DNA from 2 places in the Dongia rigui genome. Region 2 is predicted to be linked to the other one. Evidence: predicted binding sites of a transcription regulator. Region 2 holds the regulator's gene; the other holds the start of a gene.

Region 1 (10,921 bases), on a different contig from region 2:
GCATCGAGACATTGATCCAGGAACTGACAGCCGGCGCCTTCGAGCATCGCGCCGATCGCCTGCAGAGCTATCTCGGCGAAAGCGACCCCAAGCGCAACGAGCAGAAGTTGCGCGATGTCTTCCAGGCCCTAGCCGCTGGATCGCGGCGCCCGGCGGGTAAGGGGAAGGGGGCGCGCATTCCGTTCCAAGCCTTCAAGGCCGCCGTCGAACGCGAGCTGTTTGGCATCGTGATCACCGGCCATCCGACCTTCAGCCAATCCCACGAGATGGTCCGGCTCCTGGCGGAACTGGGCATCAATCGCGGCGCGGGTAGCCAAAAGCTGCCGGCCGTGCGTCGCCGGAAAATTCTGGCCGATGCCCGCGCCGTCGAGCACCGGCCGCCGGAAAAGCTCGATCTTGCTTACGAATACGAGATGTCGGTCGCGGCCATCGCCAACATCCACGTCGCCTTGCGCCGCGCCTATGAAATTGCCCTGGATGTGGCGGCCGAGCATTATCCGGCGGAATGGGAGCAACTGTCGCCGCGCCTGATGACGGTCGCAAGCTGGGTTGGCTATGACCTCGATGGGCGCTCTGACATCAAATGGAGCGACACGCTCTTCACCCGCCTCAAGATCCAGGTCCTCCAGCTTCAGCGCTATGTGAAGGTCGTCGAGGAATTGCGGGCGGGTGTCGATCAAAAGCGTGCGAATGTCGACCTTGTCCATCTGCTGGAGCTGTTGGAAAGCCGCCTGGCTTTGGCAATCAAGGAGGCGGAAGACGAAATCGCGGTCTTCCAGGGCGGCAAGAAGGAAGGCGAGGCGCCCCTGGCCTGGGCCGAGGAGGTGCGCCGCATTGCCAAGCGCATGCATGACGGGCGCGATCTGCGTTTGATCGATTCGGCGCAACTGCTCGAACTCATCAACCGCGCCATCGCGCTCTCCAAGACGCCTGACCAGCGCCGGAAGTTGATCGTCCTGCGGGCGGAACTTGCCAACCATGGGCTGGGGCTGGCGCACACGCATGTTCGACTGAACGCGGTGCAGATTCACAACGCCATCCGCAAGCTGATCGATATGGAAGCGGCACCGGATGATCCGGCGCACAAGCGTTCCTACATTGCGAAGATCACCAGGCTGCTGCAAACCGTTAAGCCGGTGCAGATCAATTTTGCGTCGATCCTGGCGGAACGAACCTCGGCCAAGCGGCTGTTCATGATCGTCGCCAAGATGCTGAAATACATCGACGCGACCGTGCCGGTGCGCTTTCTGATCGCGGAAACGGAGACGCCGCTCACATTGCTGGCGGCCCTCTATTTCGCCAAGCTGTTCGGCGTCGATGGCAAGGTCGATATCTCGCCTCTGTTCGAGACCACCAAGGCCTTCGAGCGCGGTATCCGCGTGATCGACGAATGCCTGCAGAACCCGGCCTTTGCAGCTTACGTTCGCCAGCGCGGGCGGGTCTGCATCCAGACCGGATTCTCCGATGCCGGGCGACATCTGGGACAAACCGTGGCGGCCATCTCCGTCGAGTGGCTGCGCTTGAAGCTTGCCGAATTGCTGCGCCAGCGTGGCTTCGACGATGTCGAGGTCGTGATCTTCGATACCCATGGTGAATCGATCGGCCGTGGCGGGCATCCCGAAAATTTCCGGGCGCGTCTCGAATACATCGCCTCGCCGGTCAGTCGGCAGAATTTCGCGCAGGCCGGAATCCGGGTGAAGGAAGAGGCCAGTTTTCAGGGCGGTGATGGCTATCTCTACTTCATCTCGCCCGATGTCGCCCTGGCCTCAGTCACCCGCATTCTCGAATACATGCTTCCAATCCCGACCGACGACGTTGAATCGGATCCCGCCTATCGGCACGACGAAGATTACGTGAAGGAATTCTTCATCACGATCCGGCGCTTCAACGAAGACGTGATGAATGATCCGGCCTACGCGGCGCTGCTCGATACGTTCGGCGGCAACCTGCTGTTTACCAGCGGGTCCCGGCCGGTGAAGCGCGAGCATGAGGGGTTGGCGCAGCGCGTCAACCTCATGCACCCGAAGGAGATGCGCGCCATCCCGCATAACGGCATCCTGCAACAGCTTGGCATGCTGGCCAACACGGTTGGCGGCGTGGGGCAGGCGATCGCCCGCGACCCCGAACGGTTCCAGCGTCTCTATCAAGCATCGCCACGCTGTCGGCGCCTTCTGGGCATGGTGGATTGGGCCCTGTCCTTCACCGATCTCGAAGCGCTGAAATGCTATGTCGATTTGTTCGATCCCGGCCAATGGCTTTCGCGCGCCTATCAGGCCAAGGATCCAGCCGCGGCGGCGGAACTGCGCCATGTCGCCGAGCATCTGGAAGGCGACCGGGTCTATGAGAAACTTGCCAAGATCTATCGCGTCTTCCAGCGCGACATGCTGGATCTGCGCGATGGTCTGGCCCTTGTTGGGCTGCCACAGGCCAAGATCAGCGACGAGACGCGGACCAATCTGCGCCTCATGCACGGCCTCCGCATCGCGCTCATCATGCGCATCTTTACCTTGAGCGCGCATATTCCGGACTTCTCGGACCAGCACAACATCACGCGCCAGCAGCTGGTCTCCAAGATCTTCCATCTGGAAATCGACGACGCCATGCGCAAGCTCAGCATGATATTCCCGAAGGTCGAGCAACTGAAATTCGAGGGCGATTTCGGCGAGGCGTCGACCTATGTCGGCGATTGGCATCAGACCTATGAACGGGAGCATCAGGCCATCTTCGGACCGATCGCCGGGCTCTATACCCTGGTGCGGCGCCTCAGCTCGGGCATCATCCATACCGTGGGCGCGCTCGGCTAGCATCTCATAAATCCAGCGGATTGTCGGATGGGGCCGAGTATGGCTATGCTCGGCCCACTTTCCGTTCTTATTTCAGTCCCGAGGATTTCTTATGAAGATCGAATTCGTCGCCAAGCCGGCAGCGCGCGCCGCCGTTCTCGTTGTGCTCATTGCCGAGGGCGGCAAATTGGGCCCGCGCGGCGAGGCGCTGGACAAGGCGCTTTCTGGTGCATTGCAGCGCAGCCTGTCGCTGCCCCGGTTCAAGGGCAAGAAAGGCGAAGTTGCCGACATCCTGGTGCCGGCCGGCACGGCGGCGCGACGCGTCATTCTTCTGGGTCTTGGGGCGGCCAAGGATCTGGATTCGCTGTCGCTGCGTGAGGCCGGCGGGTCACTCGCGGCACATCTCCTCGCTGAATTTGAGAGCGGTGCCACGGTGCTGGTTGATCCGGTGAAGGGCAGCCAGATCGATGAGGCCCACATGGCCGGCGAACTGGCACTCGGCGTTACCTTGCGCAATTACCGCTTCGACCGCTTCCTCACCAAGCCCAAGGCCGACAAAGCGCCGGCCCTCACAGATCTCAGCCTGGTGGTGACCCAAGTGGCGGCGGCACAAAAGGTTTCGGCACGGCTGCAGGCGCTGGCGAACGGCGTCAACCTCGCCCGCGACCTCACCAATGAGCCGCCGAACGAACTCTATCCGGAAAGCTTCGTCGCCCGCACCAAGGCATTGAGCAAACTCGGCGTCAAGGTCGAGGCACTGGACGAAAAGCAGATGGCCAAACTCGGCCTCAATGCATTGCTCTCGGTCGGTAAGGGATCGGCCAAACCGCCGCGCCTGCTCGTGCTGCAATACCAGGGTGCGCCGGGCAAGAAGGGCGACGGGCCGCTTGCCTTTGTCGGCAAGGGGGTCTGCTTTGATTCCGGCGGCCTCTGCATCAAGCGCTCCGGCGGCATGTATGAGATGAAGGGTGATATGGCAGGCGGTGCCGCCGTGGTCGGTCTCATCCGGGCGCTTGCCGAACGCAAGGCCAAGGTCAATGTCGTGGGCGTCGTCGGCCTGGTGGAGAACATGCCGTCTGGAACGGCGTTCAAGCCCGGCGATATCGTAAAGACGCTGGCCGGCCGCACCATCGAGATGATCGATACGGATGCCGAGGGGCGGCTGGTTCTGATCGACGCGCTCTATTACACCGCCTCCCGCTTCAAACCGAAATCGATCGTCGATATGGCGACGCTGACCTATTCCATCCAGCAGGCGCTGGGCACGGTCTTTGCCGGCATCTTCGCCAATAACGACGATCTGGCAAACCAGCTCACCGCCGCCGGGCAGGCCGTGGGCGAGCGCTTGTGGCGCATGCCGCTGGACAAGGGTTATGACGAGCATCTCGAATCCCGTATCGCCGATATCAAGCATCACGCCGACGACGCGGAATCCGGTGATGCGCCGCATGCGGCAGCGCTGTTGAAACAGTTCGTCGAGGACCGTCCCTGGGCCCATCTCGACATTGCGGGTCGCGAGTTTGCCGGCAAGGACCGGGTGACCTGCCCGGCGGGTGGCACCGGTTACGCCGTTCAGTTGCTGGAGCAGTTCGTGGCGAAGGCTGAAGGCATTCTTTGATCTCTTTGTCATGTGGGCAGGCTGAAGCGCAGTCTGCCCACATGGCATTCATCGAAATTATCTATATAGGTCATCGGGAAAGCCCTGTTTGACCTATACTCGTCATAATTCCGTCATCACAGATGCGCGGTTTCCCCGCCAATTTCCTGCGCGCCGCGTTTGGCAATCGCACACCAGGAGATTGGGGAAATGAAAAATTGGATCTCGCGCCGCCAGATGGCGCTGATGGGGGCTGCGGTCTTGGCGACTGCCGCTACCATGTTCGTCGCGCCGAAGGCCAGCCTCGCCGACGATGTCGTGCTGAAGGTCTATACCGCGCTCGAGGAAGAGCAGCTGCCTGTCTATAAGGAAGCCTTCGAGAAGGCCAATCCGGGCATCACCATTGAATGGCAGCGTGATTCGACGGGCGTGATCACCGCGCGCCTCCTCGCCGAAAAGCAAAATCGCCAAGCCGACGTGGTCTGGGGTCTGGCCGCGACGGGCCTCATGGTCCTCGACAAGGAAGGCATGCTGGAGCGCTATAGCCCCAAAGGCTTCGATCAGATCAAAGACGACTTCAAGGACAAGCGCAACGGCTGGCCGACCTGGGTCGGCATGGACGCCTGGGCGTCAGCCATCTGCTACAACAAGGTCGAAGCGGAAAAGCTCGGCCTGCCCAAGCCCGCTTCGTGGAAAGACCTGCTCGATCCCGTTTATAAGGATCAGATCGTCATGCCGAACCCGGGTTCTTCGGGCACCGGCTTCCTCACCGTCTCGGCCTGGCTGCAGCTCTTTGGCGACAAGGGCGGCTGGGACTACATGGGCAAGCTGCACGAGAACATCAAAACCTACCTGCATTCGGGTTCGAAGCCCTGCAAGGCGGTTGGCGCCGGCGAGTATCCGATCGGCATTTCCTTCGCTTATCCGGGCGTCAAGCTGATCAATGACGGCGCGCCGGTCGAAGTCATCCTGCCCAAGGACGGCATCGGTTGGGACATGGAAGCGACGGCGATCATGAAGGGCACCAGGAACCTCGCAGCGGCTCAGAAGCTGGCCGATTTCGCGGCAAGTGCCGAGGCCAACAAGCTCTATAACGAGAGCTATCAGGTGCTGGCCCGCAAAGACGTGACGCCGACCCTTCCGGCCAATTACCCGGCCGAGGAGGAAAAGCTGATGATCTCGCCGAACAATTTCTATGAAATGGCGGATCGCCGTCAGGCCATTCTCGACGAATGGCAGCGCAGCTTCGGCTCCAAGGACGCACCGAAGTAACGAGCGTCCACTGACCCACATGTGATGAGGGACGATCCCGCTGCATCTGCAGCGGGATCGTCTCGCTTTTTCAAGGCAGCTTGTCATGACTCGCGGAAACCCCTATCTGCGCATCGAATTCGTCAGCAAGAATTTCGGCGACTTCCAGGCGCTGAAGAGCATCTCGCTCGACATCTATCCGGGGGAATTCGTCTGCTTCCTCGGCCCGTCAGGCTGTGGCAAGACGACGTTGCTGCGTGCCATCGCCGGGCTCGACATTCAGACAAGCGGCCGTATTCTCCAGAACGGTGTCGATATTTCCGGCCTGCCGCCATCGCAACGCGATTTCGGCATCGTCTTCCAATCCTATGCGCTGTTCCCCAACCTGACGGTGGCGGCCAATGTCGGCTATGGCCTAACCGGGGGCAGGATGTCGCGCGCCGACATGGCCAGGCGCGTTTCGGATCTTCTGGCGATGGTCGGGCTCTCTGGCCAGGAACAGAAATATCCCGCTCAGCTTTCCGGTGGACAGCAGCAACGCGTCGCCCTGGCGCGTGCCCTGGCGATGTCGCCGGGTCTCCTTTTGCTTGATGAACCCTTGTCGGCTCTCGATGCCCGCGTGCGCCAACATTTGCGGTCCGAACTTAAGCAATTGCAGCGCCGCATCAATGTGACCACCATCATGGTGACGCACGATCAGGAAGAGGCCTTGGCGATTGCCGACCGCATCGTCGTCATGAATGAAGGCCGCATCGAGCAGGTTGGCACGCCGATGGAGATCTATCGCCAGCCGGCCGCGGCCTTTGTGGCCGATTTCGTGGGTCACATGAATTTCCTCGCCGTTGAAATCGAACCGGGCCGCGCGATCCGATTGGGAGAAGTCGTGCTCGACATTCCTGGCGCCGGCCTGGTGGCGGGGCAGGGGGCGACGCTTTGCATTCGACCCGAGGACATCCAGGTGCGTGGCATCGCGCCTGAGCAGGGCAACACCGTCATGACACGCATCGAGCACATGGAGTTCCTCGGCTCCTTCTGCCGTGCCGAATTGCGACTGACCTGCGGGCGGAGCCTCCGCGCCGACTTCTCGATCAATGCGATGCGCGATCTTGGCCTTGTGCCTGGCCAGGCACTGCGCGTTGCCCTGCCGCGCGATCGCGTGCGGCTGTTCCCCCAGGGCCAAGGCGTGGCGCATCATGGCTGACATCGCCTTCTCGGCCACGACCACGGCACCACGCGTCAAAGCGCGCGTCAGCGCTGAGGAATGGGGCGCACGCGGCGCTCTCCTGGCACTTGGCGCCTATCTTGTCGTGACACTCGCTTTGCCACTTTACACGCTGTTGACGAAGAGCGTGCAGGACAAGGATGGCCAGTTCATCGGCCTTGCCAATTTTGCCCGCTATGTCGACGACCCGGCGATGCTGCAATCCCTGGGCAACACCTTATACGTGGCCGTCCTCGGGACGATTGTCACCATCAGCCTGGCTTTCATCTATGCCTATGCATTGACGCGAACATGCCTGCGGGCGCGTGGAGTCTTTCGCGCCATTGCATTGATCCCACTTCTGGCGCCCTCGCTGCTGCCGGGGCTGGCCCTGGTCTATCTCTTCGGCAATCAAGGAATCCTGAAATCCGTGCTGTTCGGGCATGAGGTTTATGGCCCGATCGGCATCGTCGTCGGCGAGGTCTTCTTTGCCTTTCCCCACGCGCTGATGATTTTGGTGACCGCACTGTCCGTGGCGGATGCGCGACTGTATGAGGCGGCCGAATCTCTGCGCGCCCGGCCGGCGCGAATCTTCTTCACAGTGACACTGCCGGGGTGCCGCTATGGATTGGTGAGTGCTGCACTTGTGGTGTTCACCCTGATCTTCACTGATTTCGGCGTGCCGAAGGTCATCGGCGGCTCCTATAACGTGCTGGCGACCGATGTCTATCGGCAGGTGATCGGCCAGTTCAATTTCCAGATGGGGGCGGTCGTTGGTCTCATCCTGCTGCTGCCGGCGGTGCTTTCCTTTGGGATCGACCGGATCGTGCAGCGCAAGCAGGTCGCCTTGCTGTCGGCACGCGCGGTGGCGTTGCAGCCCAAGCCACGTCCCGGCATCGATCGGCTGTTTTTGATCCTGGTTGGGCTGGTGGCCGGCTTCCTGCTGCTGGTCCTCGGCATGGCGGTGTTCGGGTCGCTGGCCAAACTCTGGCCTTATAATTTGAGCCTCACGCTCAAATGGTATGATTTCTCCCGCGCCGGTACCGATGGCTGGGGGCCTTATTTCAATAGTTTGCGGTTGGCCGCCTGCGTCGCCTTGATCGGCACGGTGATCATCTTTTGTGGCGCCTATCTGATCGAGAAGAGCAGGGGGGCTGGGCGGCTGCGGACAGCGCTCCATTTCCTCGCCATGGTGCCGCTGGCGGTGCCGGGCATTGTGCTGGGTCTTGCCTACATCTTCTTCTTCAACGCCCCCGACAATCCGCTCAATGTCATCTACGGCACGATGACCGTGCTGGTCGTCAACACGGTCTGCCACTTCTACACAGTCAGCCACCTGACAGCAGTCACCGCGCTGAAGCAAGTCGATGCCGAATTCGAGGCGGTCGGTGCTTCGCTCAAGGTCCCGTTTTACCGCACGTTCTGGCTGGTGACCGTGCCAATCTGCCTGCCGGCCATTCTTGACATCGGCGTCTATCTCTTCATCAATGCCATGACCACCGTCTCGGCCGTCATCTTCCTCTATTCCGCCGAGACCAAGCTGATGTCGATCAACGCCATCAATACCGACGACGCCGGCAACACGGCGACCGCCTGCGCCATGGGCGTCGTGATCGTGGCGACCTCGGCCGTCGTCAAAGGGTTGCAGGTGCTGATAGCCGGTGGCCTCGAACGGCGGACGCAAGCGTGGCGCAAGCGCTGATCTAAGCGTCGGTTCCAGGCTGCCATCGCCCGGTGCCGGCCCTGTATGTTACAGTTTCGTGACACTGCGGGGCGGTTCCCGAGTCGAGGCGATTGACAAATGATCTTCCTGCTCAACTTGTTCGGCGCGGCCGCGCTGCTTCTATGGGGCCTGCGCATGGTGCGCACTGGCGTGCTGCGGGCCTATGGCGCACAGCTGCGACAGAGCCTCAGCAAAGCGACCGGCAATCGCTTCACCGCGTTTCTCTCTGGCCTCGGCATCACCTGCCTGCTGCAGTCATCGAGTGCCACGGCCCTCTTGTCCGCTTCGTTCGCGTCGCGTGGCCTCGTGACGACAGCCGGCGCATTGGCCGTGATGCTGGGGGCCGATCTCGGCACCAGCCTTGTCGCACAGGCCTATTCCTTCAAGGTGGGTTGGATTTCACCCCTGCTGATCGTCATCGGCTGGGTGATGTTCAATAAATTCGAAGATTCGCAGGTGAAGGATCTCGGGCGGGCGATCATCGGCCTCGGTATCGCGCTGCTGGGTCTCCACCTCATCACCGAGGCGGCCGAGCCGATACGCGATGCGCCGCTTCTGCCGCAGATTCTGCAGGTGATGAGCGACGCCCCCGTGTTTGGTGTCCTGGTCGGTGCCGCGCTCACCGTGCTCTCGACCTCGAGCCTCGCCGTCGTCTTGCTGGTCATCAGCTTCATGGCCAAGGCCCTGGTGCCGATCGACCTGGGCCTCGCGCTGATTCTGGGCGCCAATCTGGGCAGCGCCGTGATGCCGATCCTCGCCACCTCGGGCGAGCCGCCCGAGGCACGCCGGGTGCCGATCGGCAACCTCATTTTCCGCGTCATTGGCGTCACACTGGCCGTGCCGTTGATCGGCCTGGTGCAGCCTTATCTGGCGGCGCTGCAGGCTGAGCCGGCGCGCCAGGCACTCAACTACCACGTGGCCTTCAACCTGGCGCTGGCGCTGATCTTCATCTGGTTCACCAGTCCGATCGCTCGCCTCACGGCGCGTCTGCTGCCGGACCAGGTGAATACCGACGATCCGAGCAAGCCGCGCTATCTGTCGCAAGGTCCGATAGATCAGCCGACCATCGCACTCGCAAATGCCGGGCGCGAGGCGCTCCGCATGGGCGATCTGGTCGGGCAGATGCTGCGCCAGTCGCTGGCGGTCTTTCGCGCCGATGATCGACGCCTGATCAAGCAGGTCAGCGACATCGACAGCCAGGTGGACCGCCTCAATGAGGCGATAAAGCTGTATCTCACCGGCGTCAGCCGCGAGTTGATGGACCCCAAGGACCAGAAGCGGGTGGTCGATCTCATCACGTTCATCACCAATCTCGAGCATATCGGCGATATCGTGGATAAAAACCTGATGGAGCTGGCGGCGAAGAAGGTGAAGTACCAGCTCAAATTCTCGCCTGAAGGCACGCTGGAGCTGGACGAGATCCACGAGCGCCTGACGCACAATCTGGAACTGGCGATGAATGTCTTCATGTCGGGCGACATCAAGCTGGCCAGGCAGCTATTCGCCGAGAAGCAGATATTCCGGGAGTTGGAGCGCAATGCCGCCGAGAATCACCTCGAACGCCTGCGTTCAGGTCGCATCGAGAGCATGCAGACAAGTGGCCTGCATCTCGACATCCTGCGCGATCTGAAGCGCATCAACTCGCATCTCGCCATTGTCGCCCAGCCGATTCTGGAATCGGCTGGGGAACTTAGCCCGACGCGCTTGCGATAGCGTCAGCTCACTTGCCTGTGCGGCGGTCGCCGCCGGGCAAGCGCACCGGGCGACGCAGGAAGGCGGGCAGATGATCGCCAAAGCCGTGACCGGCGATCATGGCGTCTTCCTCGTGCTGCGGCTTGGCATGGGCACGCCGCTGATGGCGATTCTCATGCGGCTGCACCGGAACGATCGGCTTTTGTCCATCGACCGGCGCCACTTCCATCGTCATCGGCAGCGCGGTGCTCGCTTCCAGCAGATCATGCCGATGCAAGGCTTCGCTGGGATGCGGAATGGCGGCGTCGATCACGGCATCGGCGGCCACAGCCTGTGTCGAGTCCTTGCGGCCACCGCGACGGCGGCGACGCGACTTGCCTTCAACCGCCGGTGATTCGGATGCTTCGACAACCGGTGCCAACACCGATTCCGGCGCTGTGGCTGGCTCGACGCTTTCCGAACGCGATGATCGTGTGCGCTCGCGACCGCGACCGCGCGGGGCTGCCGCACCGCGGCTGCGACCACGACCGCGACGGCCATCGCCTTCTTCGAACGGCAGGGAAGCAATACCCTCGATCGTCACGGTCGGTATTTCCTTGCCGATCAGTTTGACGATGGCCGCGACATTCTTGCCGTCATAGGGCGTGGCAAAGGTGAAAGCGCGACCCTCGCGG
Region 2 (10,921 bases):
TCGCGCCTTTGCCAGCGTCCGCGGTGCCACGCGCGAGCTGCATTCGCTGCCCAGCTATCACGGCGTCTATGTGGGCCTCGGCGCCTTCCTGCCCGGCGCCCTGGCACTGCTGCTCGGTGCCGTCATCGCCCATTTTTTGCCGGGCGATCCCAAGGCCGGCCATGACGTGATCTGGGCCGCCATTGCCGCGGCCACGCTTGGCGCTGCCGCCATCGGCCTTGGCTGGGCGCAGCGTCATATCAGCGCCAATTTCCGCGCCCGCAACGCGGTCGAACGGATGACCATGGTGCTGCTGGTCGTCTGCTCGCTGCTCTCCATCCTCACCACCGTCGGCATCGTCCTGTCGCTGGTGTTCGAAGCCATGCGCTTCTTTGCGCAGATCTCGCCCTTCGAATTCCTCTTTGGCCTGCAATGGTCGCCGCAGATGGCGATCCGCGCCGACCAGGTGGGCCAGTCGGGTGCCTTCGGCGCCATCCCGGTCTTTGCCGGCACCATGCTCATCACCGTCATCGCCATGGCGGTCGCGGTGCCCGTGGGCCTCATGTCGGCGATCTACCTCTCCGATTATGCCAGCCGCAAGACCCGCGCCTGGGCCAAGCCGCTCATCGAAATCCTCGCCGGCATTCCGACCGTGGTCTACGGCTTCTTCGCGGCCTTGACCGTCGCCCCGCTGATCCGCGGTGCCGGTGCCGCCGTGGGCCTCGACGTGGCGTCCGAATCGGCGCTCGCCGCCGGCCTCGTCATGGGCGTCATGATCATCCCCTTCATCTCGTCGCTCTCCGATGACGTGATGAACGCGGTGCCGCAGGCGATGCGCGACGGTTCCTTCGCGCTCGGTGCCACCAAATCCGAAACAATCCGCCAGGTGGTGGTGCCGGCGGCACTCCCCGGCATCATGGGTGGCGTTCTGCTGGCCGTCAGCCGCGCCATCGGCGAAACCATGATCGTGGTGATGGCGGCGGGTCTGACCGCCAACCTCACCGCCAATCCGCTGGAAGCGGTCACCACCGTGACCGTGCAGATCGTCACCCTGCTGGTGGGCGACCAGGAATTCGACAGCCCGAAGACACTCGCGGCTTTCGCCCTGGGCCTTGCCCTCTTCGTCGTGACGCTGATCCTCAACATCGTCGCCCTGCGCATCGTCAAGAAGTATCGAGAGCAATATGAGTGATACATCGACACAGGTGATCCGTCGGCCCGATCTCAGCGAAGCGCGCATCCGGCGTCGCTACGGGGCCGAACGCCGCTTCCGCTTCTACGGCATGTTTGCAGTGGGCCTCGCCATCGCCATGTTGGGCGTGCTGCTGGTCTCTGTCTGCGGCAAGGGCTACAGCGCCTTCTTCCGCACCGAGATTGTGCTCGATGTCGTGCTGGACCCGGCCGTCATCACGCCGGACGGCAAGACCGATGCCGATACGCTGGCCGCCGCCGACTATCAGGGCCTGGTGAAGGAAGCGCTGAAGACCGCCTTCCCGGAAGTGACCAGCCGCGGCGACCGCAAGCTGCTCTATGCCCTGGTCAGCAACGGCGCCGGCGACGTCATTCGCAAAGCGGTGCTGGCCAATCCGGCCATCATCGGGCAGACCCAGCGCTTCTGGGTCGTGTCCTCCGACGACATCGACATGCTGAAAAAGGGCTATATCAAGCGCGACCTGCCGGAAGCGGAGCGCGTGGTGCCTGACACCCAGATCGCCTGGTTCGACAAACTCGTGGCCAACGACCAGGTCAAGACCACCTTCAACAGCACCTTCCTCTCGGCCGGCGACAGCCGCGAGCCGGAACAGGCGGGCATCCTCGGCGCGCTGATGGGTTCGATCTTCACCATGCTGGTGACGGTCATCCTCGCTCTGCCTTTGGGTGTCATGAGCGCCATCTATCTCGAGGAATTCGCCCCGAAGAACCGCCTGACCGAGATCATCGAGGTCAACATCAACAACCTCGCCGCCGTCCCCTCGATCGTCTTCGGTCTGCTGGGTCTCGCGGTCCTCCTCGGCGTCTTCGGCCTGCCGCGCTCGGCGCCGCTGGTGGGTGGCATGGTTCTGGCTTTGATGACCTTGCCCACCATCATCATCGCCACCCGCGCCGCGCTCAAAGCCGTGCCGCCCTCGATCCGCGAGGCCGCCTATGGCATCGGTGCCTCGCCCCTCCAGGTGGTGACGCACCACGTCCTGCCGCTCGCCACCCCGGGCATCATGACCGGTGCCATCATCGGTCTCGCCCGCGCCTTGGGTGAATCGGCGCCGCTCTTGATGATCGGCATGGTCGCCTTCATCGTCGACGTGCCGCATGGACCGACCGATCCGGCGACCGTGCTGCCGGTGCAGATCTATCTCTGGGCCGACAGCCCGGAACGCGCCTTTGTGGAAAAGACCAGCGCCGGCATCATGGTGCTGCTCGCCTTCCTCATTTCCATGAACGCCATCGCCATCTTTGTTCGTCGCCGCTTCGAGCGGCGCTGGTAGGAGTTGCCATGAACGCCATCTCTCCCTCACTCGCGAAAATGCATGGCCGCAAGGTGACCGTGCATTACGGTCAGAAGCAGGCCCTGTTCGACGTCGATCTCGACGTGCCGGAACGCATGGTGACCGCCCTCATCGGCCCGTCGGGCTGCGGCAAATCGACCTTCCTGCGCTGCCTCAACCGCATGAACGACGTCATCGACGGCTGCAAGGTCGGCGGCGAGATCACGCTCGATGGCCAGGACATCTACGACCAGAAGCTCGATGTCGTCATGCTGCGGGCCCGGATCGGCATGGTGTTCCAGAAGCCCAATCCCTTCCCGAAGTCGATCTATGATAACGTCGCCTATGGCCCGCGCATCCACGGCATGGCCGGCACCAAGGGCGAGCTCGACGAAATCGTCCGCTCCAGCCTTGAAAAAGCGGGTCTGTGGAACGAAGTGAAGGAACGCCTGGATCAGCCGGGTACCGGCCTTTCCGGCGGCCAGCAGCAGCGTCTGTGCATCGCCCGCGCCATTGCGGTCAGCCCCGAAGTGATCCTGATGGACGAACCCTGTTCGGCCTTGGATCCGATCGCTACGGCCAAGATCGAGGAATTGATTGACGAACTCCGGGAAAACTTCACCATCGTCATCGTGACCCATTCGATGCAGCAGGCTGCCCGCGTCAGCCAGAAGACCGCCTTCTTCCATCTCGGTCATCTGATCGAATGGGGCGATACGGAACAGATTTTCACCAGCCCGAAGGACGAGCGGACCCAGGGCTATATCACCGGCCGGTTCGGCTGAGGAGTAGAGCAGCATGCCCCAGAAAGCCACCGACCACATCGTCAAGAGCTTCGACGAAGAACTCCGGCGCTTGCGCGACCAGATCCTCGCCATGGGCGGCCGCGCCGAAGCCCAGCTTGGCGACGCCATCCAGGCCTTGGCCAGGCGCGATTCCGACAAGGCGGTGCGCGTCATTGAAAGCGACAAGGGCATCGATGCGCTGGAAATGACGGTCGCCCAGGATTCGCTCAAGATCCTGGCGCTGCGCCAGCCGATGGCCAAGGACCTCCGCGAAGTCATCGCCGCCATCAAGATCTCGGCTGATATCGAGCGCATCGGCGATTATGCCAAGAACATTGCCAAGCGCACGCTGCAGCTCAACCAGCAGGCGCCGCTGAAGCCCACGGGGTCGATCCCGCGCATGGGCGAACTGGCGATCAAGCTCATCAGCGCGGTTCTCTCGGCCTATGCCAATGACGATGCCGAAGGGCTGATCGCGGCCTGGCGCTCGGATGAGAGCATCGACGAGATGTACAACTCGCTCTTCCGCGAACTGCTCACCTATATGATGGAAGACCCGCGCAATATCGGCGCCTCGACCCATCTGCTGTTCATTGCCAAGAACATCGAGCGTATCGGCGACCACGCCACGAACATCGCCGAAACGGTCCATTTCCTGGTGCATGGCAAGCCGATCGACGAGACCCGACCCAAGGGAGATACGACCAATGTTGCGATCCATGGCTGAACGCACGCGCCGCGCCGACATGCCGCGCGGTGACGCAGCAACTGACGGGCGTGCCAAGCCCGTCGTGCTGGTGGTCGAAGACGAACCGGCCCTGCTGACGTTGCTCAAATACAACCTCGAAGCCGAAGGCTACCGGGTTGTGGAGGCAATGAATGGCGAGGAAGCGCTGGTGAAGGCGCGGGAAGAAACGCCCGACCTCATCCTCCTCGACTGGATGCTGCCGCTGGTCTCGGGCATCGAAGTGTGCCGCCAGATCCGCCGCACGCCGGATTTGAAATCCGCCGCCATCATCATGCTGACGGCTAAGGGCGAGGAAGCCGACAAGATCCGCGGCCTCGAGACCGGCGCCGATGATTATGTGACCAAGCCCTTCAGCCCCTCCGAGCTGATGGCCCGCGCCAAGGCGGCCCTGCGCCGTGCCCGGCCGCAATCGGGTGACGAGAACCTCACCTACGCCGATCTCGAAATGGATCTCGCGACCCACCGTGTCCGCCGCGACAACAAGGATCTGCATCTGGGGCCGACGGAATTCCGCCTGCTGAAGTTCCTGATGGAAAACCAGGGCCGCGTCTTCTCGCGCGAGCAGCTCCTCGACCATGTCTGGGGCCGCGACATCTATGTCGAGCCGCGCACGGTCGACGTCCATATCCGGCGCCTGCGCAAGGCCATCAATGTCGACGGCCTGCCCGACCTCATCCGCACGGTGCGGTCGGCCGGTTACGCCCTCGATATCGAGGATTAAGTACCCCTCACCCCGACCCTCTCCCCACTTCGTGGGGCGAGGGAGTTCTGACCGAGTGTGGCACTAAGCCCCTCGCCCCGCCCGTCGGCAAAGGCCGACATTCGTCGGCGGCGGGGAGAGGGGTTGGGGCGAGGAGGCCTTCGTTTACCCACCCTTCGTCATCGCCACATAGACGCCGTCCCAATCTTCGGGTGGCGGATTGGCGGCGTATTCGGCGATGCGGGCTTCGTACATGTCATAGAAACGGCCGAGCGATTCTGGTGCCGCCTCGCGTGCCAGCGCCAGCGACGCCTTGGCCGATGACCAGGACTGGTGGCGATAGGCCGCCAGCATCGCGTCGTGCAGGCTCTTCAAGGCGACGAAGCTGTTGGACTGCGCCACCTTTTCATCACCCAAACCGGTATAGATGCGCACCGGCACGTTCTTGCCTTTGACACGCACCTGATCCAGCTCCAGCAGGGCGAAATCGGGCGCCGCCGCTGCGGTTTCCTCGCCCAGCACCAGATCGACGAAATAGGCCGGTGACAGGCTCTCCAGGCGCGAGGCGGTGTTGACCGTGTCGCCCAGCGCCGAATAGCCGAAGCGCTGCTTCGACCCCATATTGCCGACGCAGGCGATGCCGGTGTTGAGGCCGATGCCGATCTTGATCTCGATCTTCTTGGCGCCCGTCGCCGCCGCCTCTGCCGCCAGCGTCTCGTTCAATCGCACCAGTTCGCTGCGCATGCCATAGGCGGCCAGCACGGCTTTGCGCTCATGCTGCGGAATGTCGAGCGGGGCGTTCCAGAACGCCATGATGCAATCGCCGATATACTTGTCGATCGTGCCGCCATTGGCCTGGATGATATCGGTCATGGGGGTGAGGAACTGGTTGATCACATGAGTCAGCTGCTGTGGATCCAAGCCTTCCGACATTTTGGTGAAGCCGCGGATATCGCAGAACATCACAGTGAGATCGCGATTCTCGCCACCCAGCTTCAACTGCTCGCGGTTCTTTGAGACCTGGTCGACCAGCACCGGCGACAGGTAAAGCGAAAACGCCCCGCGCACCTGCGCCTTCTCCTGCTCGGTGCGGACATAACCGATGAGCGTCGCGGTCACGAAGATCAGGAAGGCAGCCCCGGCGGGATAGAGCGGGTCGAGCAGGAACCCCTGATACTGAAACATGTAATAGGATGCGCCAAAGGATCCGAGGATGCCGAAGGCCGCTATGCCGAAGCCAACAAGTGCTCGCCGCAACTGCGCGAGGATTGTGAGAACGGCACCAAGAACGGTGAGGGTGACCCATTCCAATCCATCCGCCCAATCTGGTCGCTGCAGATATTTGCTGCTGAAAATCTGCTCGGCAATCTGGGCATGGATCTCGACCCCGGTCATCGACTCGTCGTTGGGTGTCGGTTTGTAATCCTTCAAACCTTCGACCGAACTGCCGATGAAGATGATCCGGCCAGCGACGATGCTGGGATCGAAATCCGGCGACATCAGATCGGCCAGCGAAAAGAAACGCTCGGCCTGATGGCCGGAATCATAGAGAATTACAGCGCCCTGGGGCGTGGTCGGCACCAGGGCCTGGCCGATTTTCACGACCGAGATCCCGGTGTGTTCGCCGAAGGATATCACCCCGCTGGCACCAGAGGATTTGATGGCATAGGTCGTCTGCCCTTGCGCGATGCGCAGCGTTTCGGCGGCCATCGACGGATAGTAAGGCGTCGGGTTGCCCGGATCCGGCAGCTTCAGGAACAGCGACACCTGGCGGATGATGCCGTCCGGGTCCGGGTCGGCATTCACCGAGCCGATGCCGGCGGCGGTCTTTTCGAGTTCCGGCAGCGACGACACCCAATACCGCCAGGGCGCGATGAATTGATCCGGATTGTCGCCCGCGAAGGCATAACCCGCTTTGCGCAATGGAAGCATCTGCGGCCGTTGCGGATCGGCACCGAGGGCCGCGAAGGGAACCACCGTCGGAATCTGTGCCAGCGACTGGGCGAGATCCTGGTCGGGATCCGGCAGTTTCAGCAGCATCTGCTTGGCTGCGTCGAAGCTGCCGTCATCCGGCAGGTTCTTGGCGACCGCCGCGGGTGCGGTGCGATCCGATTCGGCATAGATGATGTCGAGTGCCACAACGGCGGCGCCAAGCTCGCGCAGGCGATCGATGATGCGCGCCATCTGCGAGCGCGACCACGGCCATTGGCCAAAGATATTGAGGCTTTTTTCGTCGATATCACCGATGCGGATTGGCACGGTCGGGTCATAAGGGCGCGGCGTGATGCGCTGATAGTTGTCGAACACGATATTGCGCATCTGCTGAACCATGGGCGGGTCGTAGGTGCGCAAGGTCAGCGCCGCCATCAGCAGGGCAATGGGGATGATGATGCCTTCAATACGGCCGAATTTCGCGCGCGCGATGCGCCCGAAGAAGCTGCCGATGCTGTTCACGAACCCCATGCGCCGTCTTCCCCCGGAAAGGACGGGCGAACTCTAGCATTACGGCTCAGAGTCTTGAAAGGCCGCCTTATTTCAAGGCCTTGGTAATGAGATCGACGGCCGCCATGCCGCTGTTATAGGCGCCGTGCGCGGTCGAGAAGCCGTCGCTGGAGGCGGCCTCGCCGGCAAAGAAGACGCGGTTCTCGATCGGCTGTGCGAGTTCCGCCCGGGCCTCGCCGCCATGGGGCGAGAGGACCGAATAAGCGCCAAGGATATAGGGGTCGTTGACCCAATTGGTGGCGCAGGCGGTGACGATCTCCTTCTGGATGTCGGCGCCGAAGACCTTGGTGAGCAGGGATCTGGCCTCCGCGATGGCAGCATCGGACCCTTGCGCGAAAAGATCGCGCGCAAAGGGGCCGCTCGCGAACATCGTCACCATGGGCCGGTCGAAGGGCTTGCACAGGAAACCGGCGGTGGGGGCGTCTTCCCAGTTCAGCATGGCGAAATGCGGATCCATGCCGGCAAAGATATCCCGCTTCAGCCAGAAGCCGGCCTTCTCCGCATGGCCCATCTGCAGGCGGTCGAGCGCATCCAGCTTCCAATCCGGTAGCAGCGGGAAAAACTTGATCCGCTCGGCCTTCAGCACGGCAATGGACACCGTGACCAGCACAGCCCGGCAGAAGATCATGCCGCGCGCCGTGCCGACCATCACCTCGTTGCTGCCCCAATCGATCGATTTCACCGGGCAGTCGAGATTGACCTCGATATCGGCACCTTCCGCGGCGATGAGCGCGCCATAGCCGTCCTCGACCGGCCAGTCCTCATCGGTGAAATGGAAGCGCGAGGTGTCGTAGGTCGAGACCTCCTCGGGCGGCCAGGCCATGTAACCGGTATAGGCGCGGCGGAAGAGGGGGGCCCAGTCATCCGCCGGGTCGATGGAACGGGCCGCCGGTCCGTCATCTCCGGCAGCACCCGCGGCGGCGATGCGGTCATAGGTGGCGGCGAGGCTCTGACCGAATTCGTCGACAAGCCGCTCGTTCAGCCACCATTTGCCGTCATGGATGCGGTAGTTGAAATTGCTCTTGCGGTAGCGGAAGCCGAGGCGGTCGGCGGCCTTGGTATAGGGGTTGATCGTCGCGGCATGCAGCCATTGGCAACCCAGGTCGAAGGGTGCCGGAAACGTGGTCAGGTCGGTATACCCGCGCCCGCCGATGCGCGACGCGGCTTCGACGACTTCGATATTGAGCCCGGCGTCGCGGGCGGCTCTCGCGGCGGCCAATCCCGCAGCACCCGCGCCGATGATGACCAAATCACATGAAGATTGCATGGCGTGAGATTAGCGGAGGGAGATGGTGCGGGCTAGTCCGGACCTTCAATTGGATAACGCCGCCACGATGGTGTTGACGGCGTCGATACCGCTCTTGCGCGCGCCATGAGCGGTCGTGAAGGCATCCGGCGAGGTAGCTTCGCCGGCAAAGAACAGGCGGTTGTCGACGGGCTTTGCAAGATCCGCTCGCGCTTCGCCGCCGCCGGGCTTCAGTGATGAATAGCCGCCGCCCACCCAGGGATTGGCAACCCATTGCGTTGCCTTAGCCGCGGCGATATTGCCGGCAATTTCGGCCCCGAACGTATCACCCAGTAGTTTTCTCGCCGCGACGATAGCCGCCTCTTCGCCCTGAACGAACAGGTCGCGGGCATAATCAGCGCCGGCGAAGAAGGTGATCATCGGTCTTCCATAGGGCTTTACCAGGAAGGCGGCGTCGGGTGCTTCGGGCCCGTTCAGCATGGCGTAATGCATGCCGATGTCGGGGCAGGGGTCGCGCTTCAGCCAGAATCCCACCTTTTCGGCATAGCCCATCTCGATACGCTCGAGCGCGTGGCACTTCCAGCCGGGAAGCTGCGGGAAGAATTTGAGGCGGCCGGCTTTCAAAACCCGGATCGATACCGTCACGAGGACGGCGCGACAGAGGATCTTGCCATTGGTCGTGCCCACCATGATCTCTGTTCCGCTCCAGTCGATCGACTGCACGGGGCAGTTGAGGTGGACCGGTACATGCGCGTAGGTGGCGGCGATGAGGGCGCCATAACCGTTTTCGACCGGCCAGTCCTCGTCGGTGTCGGTGTAGCGACCACTGTCATAGGTCGCAGAACGCTCCGGCGCTACGGCGAGAATGCCGGCGTAATTGCGTGCAAAGAGCTGTGCCCAGGGATTGTTCCGGTCGATGAAGGCCGCCGCCGCCCCATCGTCACCGGCCAAAGCGGCTGCATCAATCTTGTCTGAGGTCGCATCGGAAAAGGCCGCGTATCGCTGGTTCGCGTCATCGTTCAGCCATCCGTTACCGTCATGGATGCGGATCGGCAACGGGTCGGTCCAGTAGCGGAAGCCGCGCTTGTCGGCCTCCTGCCGGAACGGATTGATGCCGGCCGAATGCAGCCACTGACAGCCATGGTCGAAAGGGGCTGGGAGGCTCAGGGTGTCGGTAAAGGCACGGCCGCCGATGCGGTCCATCGCCTCCAGCAGCTCGACATTGAGCCCGGCCTTGCCCGCAGCATCTGCCGCGGCAAGCCCCGCAGCCCCGGCGCCGACGATGACAAGATCACAGGTCGATTGCATGGGGCGAGATTATCGAAGACGACTGTGCTCGGCTAGAGCGCGCGGTGCGGCCCCTCACCCCAACCCTCTCCTCGCTATCGCGGGGCGAGGGAGTTTTCACCGAGTTCGCTATAAAGCCCCTCGCCCCTCCGGGGAGAGGGGTTGGGGTGAGGGGCCGCTTTCTCACCCCACCACATTCGTCCACACCACCGTGGTCTCGGTATCGGTGTTGTTGGCGAAGCGATGCGGCGTCTGGCTCTTGAAGCGGAAGGAATCGCCGGTCTTCAAGGTGAAGACGCGGTCTTCGACCTCCAGCACCATCTCGCCGGCCATCACATAGCCGCCTTCCTCGCCCTTATGGGTATAGAGCTCCGGCCCCGACGAGCCGCCCGGCGCGATGGTGACGAGATAGATTTCAAGTGCCCCCGAGACGGCGGGCGTCAGCAATTCCTTCTGCACGCCGGTGGTGTTGAGGCTGAGCACCCGGCGACCTTGCGCCCGCACGATGCGGCCCAACTCCTCGACCGGCGGATATTCGCCCTCGTGGAAGAGCTGCGACATCGGCACGTTGAAGACCTCGGACAGGCGCCGCAGCGAGCGCATGGTGGGCGAGGTGATGCCGCGCTCGATCTGCGAGAGCGCCCCCACCGACAGGCCGCAACGCTCGGCCAGCTGTTCCAGCGACAGCTCATGCATCTTCCGGAGGCCGCGCAAATGCTGGCCCAGCCACAGATCGGCGATCTTGGTCGCCGGCACGGCTTCCGGGCTGGATTTCGGTGCCTTGGCGGCTCTCTGGGTAGCTTTTGGCATGCCTGACTGGAGACTCGTTCGCTGAACTAGGATCGAGTTCAGAACATTTCAGTGAAATTAGTCAATGGATTTTTCATTTTTCTATTGACGGCCTCCGGGGCCAGCCGTGATGCTGATGGCTCGCACGCGATGGTGCTGGGAGCGCCGCGCGGGCCAAACAGGGAGGTCAAAAATGATCCGGAAGACATTGGCCCTCACCATGATGCTGGCGCTCGGCGCCTGCGGTGAGAAGAAGGAAGAAGCGGCCTCGGAGGGCGCTGCCCCCGCAGCAACCAGCGAAGCGGCCTCGGCTGCCACGAGCGAAGCGGCCCCGGCGGTGACCAGTGAGGCGGCGGCCACCGCGCCCGCCGGCAAGAAGATCGTCATCTCGAACTGGGACGG

Evidence for each region. The regulator PhoB, encoded in region 2, activates phosphate uptake and scavenging genes when phosphate is short. The targets are predictions, from matches to a motif close to TNTCATAAAACTGTCA.
Region 1: a site for PhoB is predicted at 4,502-4,517, ahead of SMD31_RS15680 (putative 2-aminoethylphosphonate ABC transporter substrate-binding protein). Genes of this name have one in related genera too.

Annotation. Positions count from the first base shown of each region.
Region 1 is NZ_JAXCLX010000002.1:867,682-878,602, forward strand. It holds gene SMD31_RS15670 (phosphoenolpyruvate carboxylase) at 1-2,804, shown strand, start outside; gene SMD31_RS15675 (leucyl aminopeptidase) at 2,896-4,401, shown strand; gene SMD31_RS15680 (putative 2-aminoethylphosphonate ABC transporter substrate-binding protein) at 4,591-5,652, shown strand; gene SMD31_RS15685 (putative 2-aminoethylphosphonate ABC transporter ATP-binding protein) at 5,738-6,832, shown strand; gene SMD31_RS15690 (putative 2-aminoethylphosphonate ABC transporter permease subunit) at 6,825-8,534, shown strand; gene SMD31_RS15695 (Na/Pi cotransporter family protein) at 8,634-10,268, shown strand; gene SMD31_RS15700 (DEAD/DEAH box helicase) at 10,276-10,921, opposite strand, start outside.
Region 2 is NZ_JAXCLX010000001.1:1,577,333-1,588,253, reverse strand. It holds gene pstC (phosphate ABC transporter permease subunit PstC) at 1-1,171, shown strand, start outside; gene pstA (phosphate ABC transporter permease PstA) at 1,164-2,462, shown strand; gene pstB (phosphate ABC transporter ATP-binding protein PstB) at 2,471-3,247, shown strand; gene phoU (phosphate signaling complex protein PhoU) at 3,261-3,974, shown strand; gene phoB (phosphate regulon transcriptional regulator PhoB) at 3,994-4,716, shown strand; gene SMD31_RS07395 (CHASE2 domain-containing protein) at 4,861-7,158, opposite strand; gene SMD31_RS07390 (flavin monoamine oxidase family protein) at 7,226-8,464, opposite strand; gene SMD31_RS07385 (flavin monoamine oxidase family protein) at 8,510-9,751, opposite strand; gene SMD31_RS07380 (cupin domain-containing protein) at 9,914-10,540, opposite strand; gene SMD31_RS07375 (polyamine ABC transporter substrate-binding protein) at 10,713-10,921, shown strand, end outside.